Regions from separate parts of the Vibrio ishigakensis genome, predicted to be linked through region 3. Evidence: predicted binding sites of a transcription regulator. Region 3 holds the regulator's gene; each other region holds the start of a gene.

Region 1 (3,287 bases), on a different replicon from region 3:
AGACTAGGGGTAATACTCTTTTCATGTAAGAGACTCTGGATTAAAAAAACAGTCAATCTAAGGAAGAACAGAGATAAGTACCAATCATTGGTTTTGATAAATGATATGTGCTTGAGGCATAAAAAAAGCGCCGATGATTGTCCAATTCAAAGGCGCGTAAATAGGATTAACAATGAGTTAATCAACACTTCGACGAGGTGCTCTATACCTCAGGGCGAAATCTATCATTGCTGAGTAAATAAACAGAGTGACTTTCATGCCTATCAGATATGACAGAAATTGATAGAGGTAAAAACAAAAAAGGGCGCTCCCCATCGCGTCGTTGAGCCTGATACTTCACGACAGGGAGCGCCACTTATTCTTTTAAAATGCGGTTACAGGGAAAGAATGATGCCTGCGACGGATGCACTCATTAGGTTTGCCAACACGCCAGCAGCAATAGCCCTAAAGCCCATCTTTGAGATAAAGGTTCTGCGCTCTGGCACTAGACTACCTAGGCCACCGATAAGCATTGCCATAGTTGAGATATTGGCAAAACCACACAGCGCAAAGGTCACAATGGCAAGAGAGTGCGGGCTAAGCTGATCTTGTACCTGCATCATCTGGATAAAGGCCACAAACTCATTAACCACTACCTTGTTACCAATAAGAGACCCCGCCGTTAGCGCTTCGTTCCATGGGATACCGATAAGGTAAGCAACAGGGGCGAACAGATAGCCAAGAATCATCTCAAAGCTGAGGTTCTCAAAACCAAACAGTCCGCCTAGGTTGCCCAGAAGGCCGTTTAGAAGTGCAATCACACTAATAAAAGCAACCAGAGTCGTACCCACTGCCACAGCAATACGCAGACCAGACATGGCGCCATCCGCCAGAGCTTCAACCACGTTGGTAGCACGAGGAAGTTCCACTGAGGTGATCTCTTGGGCTGAGTTCTCATCGCCTGATGCTGGCATCATGATCTTGGCCATCAGAAGACCAGCAGGCGCTGACATAAATGCCGCCGCAATCAAGAAGTTAAGGTCTACGCCGAGAGACGCATAACCAACTAAGGTGCCACCTGCTACCGATGCCAAACCGCAGGTCATTACAGCGAAGAACTGCGAATCGCTCATGTTCTTCAGGTACGGCTTAACCACTAGTGGCGCTTCCACCATGCCCACAAAGATGTTGGCCGTAGCAGATAGAGATTCAGCGCGACCAGTACCAAGCAAGCGTTGCAAACCACCACCTAGGGTGTTGATCACCTTAGGCATGATGCCAATATGATACAGGGCAGAGATAAGTGCAGAGAAGAAGATGATGATGCCCAGAACATTGATGGCGAACACGAAGCCGACCTTACCCTTTGCAAGGTCACCAAATAGGAAGCCGATACCCTCTTGGCCATAATCGATCACGCTAGAAACCCCTTGAGTAAAGGTGTTCAGCGCTTCTTTACCCGCTGGCACATAAAGCACAAGCAGTGCGAAGGTGATCTGCAAACCAAAGGCAAGGCCCACAGTTCTGAGGTTGATTTTCTTTCGGTCCGTCGATAGTAGGTAGGCAAAAATAAATATGGCAACAACGCCAAGTATCGAGTTCATTGAGGGTGGCCTTCAAAGTCTTGGTAATGAAGGCGCGCATTCTAATCACAGTGACTTACATCACAAGTTGGAGATGTTAAGGGTCAGTTAACTCAATCGCGCAACCGTTTGCTAGAACTCAGTATTTACTGAGGATTACAGACTTATTATTTCTCTTAGGAAAAAGTGATTGCCTGTATGTGGAAAATATATGCCTAGATTTTCACATATGGACGCAAGGCTTTATCCCAATATGTAGGGTTGCCAATATGCTGCTTAAAGAAGTCGATAACCGCGCTGATCTTTTTTGGTAAGTGTTTACGCTTTGGGTAAACCGCATAGAAAGGCATGGTTTGGCTCGCCTTCCAATCTGGGAGCAGTTGAATGAGCTTTCCCTTTTGGAACTCGTCGGTAAGCAGGTAGCTTGCAAGATAGGCCACGCCCCAACCTGAAACGGCAGCATCACGCACCGCCTCTGCTAAGTCCACCTTGTAATTGCCCGAGACTCCAACGGTCAGCGACTTACCCTTTTTGGTAAACGCCCAGCGACTGTAGTCCCTGGCTAAACTTCGATACACAAGACAGTTATGTTGCTCTAAGTCTTCTGGTTTAGTTGGTGCTTGATGCTGGGTGAGATAATCAGGAGAAGCCGCCACCACGAACTTAGATTCAGCTAAGCGTTGAGCCACATAACCCTCTGGAAGGTCTTCATAGTTAGTGATCCAGAGATCGATTCCCTCCCCTAGCATGTCTGCTCTATGGTCGAACAGACTCAGCTCCACCTGAAGGTCCGGGTAAAGGGCACGCAATTGGTCGATGGCTGGCAAGATATGCATGGTACCGAAGGATTGAGCAATACCTATCTTGATTCGACCAGCCACATCATCGCGGTCAGTATCGATAGTGCTGCGAGCCTCTTTGATGGCGTTCACCACTTGCTCGGCGTATTCGAAATAGTGCTGTCCCGCTTCAGTCAAACTCAAGCTTCGGGTGGTGCGTTGTAGAAGCTGAATATTGAGTTCAGTTTCTAAAAGCGAGAGCTGCTTGCTGACATAAGAGGTTGAAACATCGAGCCTTTTGGCGGCTTTGGTAAAGCTACCTGCCACCACTAAAGTATGGAACACCACCATCTGTCCGGCTCTTTCATGAATCACTAATAACGTCCTTATGCTTTAGACTGTGCTGGAACTCTTATCAGCACAACAGGTTACTGCAACTGTAATAAAGATAATAGCCAAAACGCAGGCTCAATGAGTAGCAAAAAAGTTCAGATAAAATGCTTGGTGGGTTCGAGATGATGATATAAGCCGATTCTACTCAAGAAAATGTAATAACAATTCCAAAGTAAAAAATAAATGAACCCAGTTTTATACTACTAGTGCGTAATATCGGTGATAAATATACACTTTATTTTATAATAAAACCGCCTTCAGAGAGGCGGTTTATTTGCGTGGGAATTAGCAAATTAATTATCGAGAAAGAACTACTTTTTCAATGGCGCTTTCAACAGTTGCACCTTTAAGCAAGATTGTTTCCTTACCAGGTCCACTAGAGTCTAACTCTATTGCAAATGAATCTTGAGTAATACCTAGAAGTTTCACGCCAGCAACGCCGCCATTTTTATGCTTGGTAAGTGCAGACAGTAATTTCTCAGCTTCATCAGCTTTTAAGGTTTTACCAACCAGAGTTTTAAACTCTGGAGAAACACTCTCAACCGCACCGCCC
Region 2 (3,287 bases), on a different replicon from region 3:
TGTTTAGGTCGCCCATTAGCACCTTATAACCGTCGATCTTTTCTAGTTCTTTGGCAAGTTGATAAGCCGCAGAAACACGGAAGTGCTCGCAGCTTCCTTGCAGATTGACGTCGTTCTTCTGGTCATCAGTTTGCTCGTCTTCCCAACAGGTAGAGCCTTTAGATTTAAAGTGATTGGTAGAGATAACCAAGTCTTCTTTGGCATGGTTTACCTTGAACGAAGCGGTGAAGGCATCGCGTTGGTAAGCACGCTTGAAGTTTCCATCTCCCAAGTCGACATGTTGCTGTGGCAGTTCTATAACATGCACATCACGCAGCTTGGCTGCTTTTGAGCGATAGATGATCTTGTTGGTGATCGCATCGGTACCCACGTAGCCTTCGCCTTCAAGTTTGGCTGGCATCGCAATCTCATACTGCTCTTTTTTGTCCAGTCGGCTGTTAAGCTCTTCAACTAGAGTGTAGATTGCAGATTGCTCATCAAAGCCGTTGTTCTCTATCTCGATGAGACCATAGATATCAGCATCAATCGCGATAAGTGCAGAGACGATCTTCTCGAGTTGGATCTCGTACTCTTCAGTACTTTCTGCCCCTCGGTTTTGCTCAAGAGGGTTATCTCGACCACCAAATGGAGAGGTAAAGAAGTTCTCTACGTTGAAGCTAGAAACGACCAGTTCACCTTCTTTCAAGATAGCTGTTGTTGGTCTTTCATTGGCAACGAAGGTTTCGTTATCCGCCTCATTGTTAACATAGAGGCGATACTCTGAATACGAGTAACCCAGCACGCCGGTAAGGCCTTGTTCACCTAGTGTTGCACCGACACGGATATAGTCATCTGTGGTTCCTGTGCCATTGTCTTGAGCAAATTCTGGATACCAAGGCACTACACCATCAGCGGCTTTGAATGGTGACTCAACAAATAAGCGTCGCTCAGCATTACTCTCATCCTGCGCTTTGGCTGCGTCGGTTAAAGGTACGTTGAACTGGTTCGGGTGATAATTTACTGAGTTATGGCTCAGCACCATATTGTTTCGATAAGAGCTGTAATCAAACCCAAATGTACGGGTTACGTGCATATCAGTTTTGTCGTTGACGCGCACTAACATACCTTCGTAGCGCTCTAGGGTGTGCTCAAAGGTTTCGTCGCTGTCCATCGGCTCGATGGTGGTTGGAGCTATATCTATACCAGTGACACCAGTGCGCTCTATGTTCGTTGAGTTAATCTGTGTCCAGTAATAGTGTTCTAGAACGGTACCTGTTACGACTACTTCGTCGCCTATAGAAAGGCCTGCAGGGCTTCCTTTAACAAAAATACCATCCGAGGTTTTTGGGTTGCCATCACCGTGTTGGTCTTGAATGAAGAAGCCCGTGGTGAGGTCGCCGCCTAGGCTAGAGGTTTGAACATGGGTCACTACTCCCGTAACTTCAAAGACTTCGTCAGATTCAAACTTACCGTTGCGTGGATCTGTATAAGGTGACCACATGCCTTCACCCTGAAGTTGCATTATGGTTGCAGGATCACCTGGTGGTGGCTCTGGAAGTTCACACACTTCTTCTATGTTACCTAGATCGCTCCAGTCGTCTTTTGGTAGGGTGAACCATTGTGATTCATCCCATGTTGGCGTTGCTTCGTAAGTGCAACGTACAAAAGTGATATCTTTATTGAAGTCGTGACGGTCGGTGACGTCAGAGTTTGGGCCAAACATATCAATGACTTCACCATTAAGAAGAAGGCGCAACGGATCATCACCGTTGAAGTTGGTGATGTTGCCATTAAAGTCATCAACTCTTTCCTGTAGATCAGGGTCGACATTAGCGTGGTTATGACCAATTACATAAGTAGTCATTGGAGCAAGGGTTATACCATCTAATTCGTAATCACTACTCCATTCTCCACCAAAATTGGTTTCTTTTTGTAGCTTATAACCATTAAGTGTGATGGCTTGATTGCCGACATTCGCAATCTCGATTGCTTTATTGTAACTAGACCCTTCTACCACCTCCGAGATAATAATATTTGCACTCGCATTTCCTGCTAGTAAGAAGCAAGGTAGTGTCCAAGCTATATTGAACTTCTTCATGTTGGTCCTTGATAAAGGTTTGTTTTATTTGATAGCAGATTTTATAAAATTATTGTTTTAATTAAATGCACAAATAATCAGAGTTACTTATTTTGATATTAATTCTTTAATATATCTGAAACATACTGGCATATTATTTATGACTTATTCATTTTGGTGTGATTTTTGTCACGATTCACTTCTTTATGCACCCCTAGTTATAAATAAAAAGTTCACACTATATAAATGTAACAAATTGTATTTAAGTTTATGATTTTTAATGTATTTTAATTTAAATGAAACTGTAGCATTCCTTTAATTTTTGTTTACTAGCATACTTCTGCGTCTGACTGTCTGTGGTCATATTTACAAAGGCATGGAAATATAAAATGAACAAGAAACTATTAGCAGTTGCTATTGCTGTAGGTCTCGTGGGCTGTAACTCTTCAAGCTCAGATAATGATAATCAAGATAGAGAATCATTGAATCTTCGTATCCTTCATATCAACGACCATCATTCTAAATTGGATGCGACAGGCCCTGTTGCTTTGAATCTAGGTGGTGTAGATACGCAGGTAGAGATTGGTGGTTTCCCGCGCTTGGTTACCAAGTTTAATGAGCTACAAAATAGCAATACATTGCGTCTTCACGCAGGTGATGCGATTACAGGTACCATGTATTACAGCTTGTTCCGCGAGGAGTTGCCTGATGCATTGATGATGAACCAAGTGTGCTTTGATGCGTTTGCTCTTGGTAATCACGAATTTGATGACGGTAATGAGCAACTTGCTCACTTCATCAATACCCTGAAGAACGGTGAAGATGCATGTGGAACGGAAGTGTTGGCTGCAAACATTGAAGTGCCGTCTACAAACCCTATTTATGGCATTTATGACCCATACAAGATCTTCGACGTAGCAGGTCAGCAGGTGGGTGTTATTGGTATCGATATCTCTAGTAAGACCCAAGCTTCTTCATCTCCGTCTCCTGATACAGAATTTTTGGATGAAGTAGAAACCTCACAACGATACATCAATATCCTACAAGAGAAGGGTGTCGATAAGATTGTGTTGCTTACTCACTATATGTACAGCAATGATATTGCTATGGCTAAGCAGCTTTCAGGTGTAGATGTAATTGTTGGCGGTGATAGCCACTCACTGCTTGCTGATAGTGACATGCATAGAGAAATTGGTTTTGGTACTCCGGAAGGGGAATACCCAACAGTCGT
Region 3 (3,287 bases):
TCGTGAAGGCACAGACTATGGAAGTGTCGAGGCAAGCCTACAAGACAAAGTCGATCAGGTGCTTATGCAGCTAAAAAACGGACAAGCTGTCATCGTCTATTCAGAATTGCATGAGACAATAGACATCAAAGTAAGCCAAAACTCACAACTACTATAAACTCACATTCGACAAGGAACGTCATGTCAGCCAAGCATCCCATCATAGCGGTAACCGGTTCTTCTGGAGCAGGCACTACCACCACCTCAGAAACCTTTCGCAAGATGTTCAACATGATGAAGGTTCAGGCTGCGTGGGTAGAAGGCGATAGCTTTCATCGCTTTACTCGCCCCGAGATGGATGTCGCTATTCGCAAAGCCAAAGAGCAAGGTAAACACATCAGCTACTTTGGCCCTGAGGCTAACGACTTCCCAGCCCTAGAAGAATTTTTTAAAGAGTACGGTGAGAAAGGCGAAGGTAAGGTACGCCGTTATCTGCACACCTTCGATGAAGCAGTTCCCTATAATCAGATGCCGGGTACCTTTACTCCGTGGCAAGAACTGCCTGAGAACAGCGACCTGCTTTTCTATGAGGGCCTGCATGGCGCGGTAGTGGACCACAACTGTCATGTGGCCAAGCATGTGGACCTTCTGATCGGCATGGTGCCTATCGTAAACTTGGAGTGGATACAAAAATTCGTTCGTGATACTCGCGATCGTGGTCATTCTCGAGAGGCGGTTACCGACTCTATCGTTCGCTCAATGGACGACTATCTGAATTACATCACCCCGCAATTTTCACGTACACATATCAACTTTCAACGCGTTCCGACCGTAGACACCTCAAACCCGCTAAATGCGAAAGGTATCCCAAGCCTAGATGAGAGTTTTGTGGTGATTCGAATGCGCGGATTTAAAAATGTCGATTTCCCATATCTGCTGGCTATGATTGATGGCTCTTTTATGTCTCGCCACAACACCTTAGTTGTGCCGGGAGGCAAGATGAGCTTTGCGATGGAGCTGATTATCAGACCTATCCTGCAACAGCTTTTAGAAACCGGAAAGATAGGCTAAACGATACACAGCACACACTCTTGTCCGAGACTGTGATAAAAGCCACAATTTTGTTTACATTTTCGGCAATTCTGACCGATCAAAATCAAGAAATGTGGCAAAAAAAAGGATACTATTCGTAGTACAAAATAAAAGTAGTAGCAGCAACTACAAGCCTTGAACACTCATAGGCAACAATACAAATATGCTCGCTAAAGAGAGGAAGATAAGAATATGGTTTTAGGTAAACCTCAAACGGATCCAACATTAGAATGGTTTTTGTCCCACTGTCATATCCACAAATACCCTTCTAAAAGTACGCTGATCCACGCTGGTGAAAAAGCGGAAACTTTGTATTACATCGTCAAAGGCTCTGTTGCCGTTCTAATTAAGGACGAAGAAGGTAAAGAAATGATTCTTTCTTACCTTAACCAAGGCGACTTCATCGGTGAGCTAGGTCTTTTTGAAGAAGACCAAGAGCGTACAGCTTGGGTTCGTGCAAAATCACCTTGTGAAGTTGCAGAGATCTCATTCAAGAAGTTCCGTCAGCTAATCCAAGTGAACCCAGACATCCTAATGCGTCTGTCTTCACAAATGGCGAAACGCCTACAAGTAACTAGCCAAAAAGTTGGTGACTTGGCGTTCCTAGACGTTACTGGTCGTATCGCACAGACTCTACTGAATCTTGCAAAACAACCTGACGCTATGACGCACCCAGATGGCATGCAAATCAAGATCACTCGTCAAGAAATCGGCCAAATCGTTGGTTGTTCTCGTGAGACAGTAGGTCGTATCTTGAAGATGCTAGAAGAGCAGAACCTTATCTCAGCTCACGGTAAGACTATCGTGGTATATGGTACTCGCTAAGCCGAATTCAGATTCAAAAAAACCGCTACTTAGTAGCGGTTTTTTTATGCCTAATTGTTGGTGCTCTCGAATATCTTGTCTGCCGAGGCGGCCACAAAGCCATGGTAGAGCTCGCCTTGGTTATCTTGATAACGCTTGGCAAACTCGTAGAACCCACCAGGGATAGAGTGCACAGCATCAGAGAATGCTACGTCCACTTTGTCCGCCATAGTCGATGACTGCTCTAATAACACCTTAGGAGAGCCTTTTACTTCTCCACCCGAGCTGTTAATGGCAAAGCCTTTTTGCTTCAAAAAGCCGTTCACCTCAGCCACTTCCTCATACTCAGCCAACTGATTCACGCTTACCGTAAAATGATTCGCTCCATAGCCATGCGCCGCAACCCAAGCTGCATACTCACTCTCGCTGGCTAGGATCTGATATTCACCATAGCTAAGGTCCCACAAGCGACCTTGATGTAAGAAATCGGAGCCAGATAGCTTGTCTGCATCGATTTGGTCTACCAGCTTAAGCACAACATTACGCAACTCATTCGAGCACAGGTGCAGTTGAAGCTGGCTGATAAACACCTTTGGCATTTTAGGGTCAGGGTGCTGATAATGCTCTGCAATCAGCTTTTTACTCTCGAACACATAGTCGCCACCTTTCTCGTAACCAAGCTCAATAAAAGGCTTGGCTAGAGTCGGCAATGACACAGGGTCGACACCAAAGGTGCGCAACGCGATGTGGTCGTTAATCAAAGCTTGGTCTTGCTTTAGCAACTCATGAATCGTGTGTGATGACGGGCACAGACGCTCGCAAAAATCACCCCAAAGTTGCTCGAACAGTTGTTCAGCTCCCATATTCCCTCCTTGAAATTACATGGTGATGCCCGGTGATAGAGACTCAGGCAATAATGGCTCAGCACCGTGGATAGATGCCATTGGATACGCGCAATAATCCGCCGCGTAAAACGCGCTCGGTCTTAGGTTGCCAGAAGCACCCGGGCCGCCAAATGGTGCATCACCGCTAGCTCCGGTAATCGGGCGATTGCGGTTCACGATTCCGGCACGGATCTCATCAGAGAACTGTTCCCACTCAGCATCGCGCGTCGAGATTAGCCCAGCCGATAAACCATATTGAGTGTCGTTAGCCAGCTCAATCGCCTTCTCAAAGCCAGAATAGCGCACAACCTGCAGCAGTGGACCGAAGTACTCTTCATCCGGTAGGGTATCGATAGCAGAAGCTTCAAGGATAGTCGGAGACAAGAAAGCACTCTCACCAAGCTCACCTTTGAGAAGGTACTCTGCGCCCTTACCTACCAACTCTTCTGCCGCAGCAACGATCTGCTGCGCTGCAGTGCGGGAGATGAGCGTGCCCATGAAAGGTTGGTCGTCTGCAAACGGCTGGTC

What was found. Region 3 encodes CRP, which controls carbon source genes, mostly activating them, when cyclic AMP is high. Its sites were predicted from a motif close to TGTGANNNNNNTCACA; they were not measured.
Positions count from the first base shown of each region.
Region 1: the regulator CRP is predicted to act here: its motif matches at 1,633-1,648, upstream of Pcarn_RS16085 (NupC/NupG family nucleoside CNT transporter).
Region 2: the regulator CRP is predicted to act here: its motif matches at 2,235-2,250, upstream of Pcarn_RS17460 (ExeM/NucH family extracellular endonuclease).

Region 1 is NZ_AP024882.1:482,633-485,919, forward strand. Features, by position in the region: gene Pcarn_RS16080 (hypothetical protein) at 1-25, opposite strand, end outside; gene Pcarn_RS16085 (NupC/NupG family nucleoside CNT transporter) at 375-1,583, opposite strand; gene Pcarn_RS16090 (LysR family transcriptional regulator) at 1,778-2,716, opposite strand; gene Pcarn_RS16095 (hypothetical protein) at 3,032-3,287, opposite strand, start outside.
Region 2 is NZ_AP024882.1:798,980-802,266, forward strand. Features, by position in the region: gene Pcarn_RS17460 (ExeM/NucH family extracellular endonuclease) at 1-2,077, opposite strand, end outside; gene Pcarn_RS17465 (bifunctional metallophosphatase/5'-nucleotidase) at 2,446-3,287, shown strand, end outside.
Region 3 is NZ_AP024881.1:211,876-215,162, reverse strand. Features, by position in the region: gene Pcarn_RS01000 (YheU family protein) at 1-157, shown strand, start outside; gene Pcarn_RS00995 (phosphoribulokinase) at 181-1,050, shown strand; gene crp (cAMP-activated global transcriptional regulator CRP) at 1,264-1,896, shown strand; gene Pcarn_RS00985 (DUF1338 domain-containing protein) at 1,947-2,738, opposite strand; gene astD (succinylglutamate-semialdehyde dehydrogenase) at 2,754-3,287, opposite strand, start outside.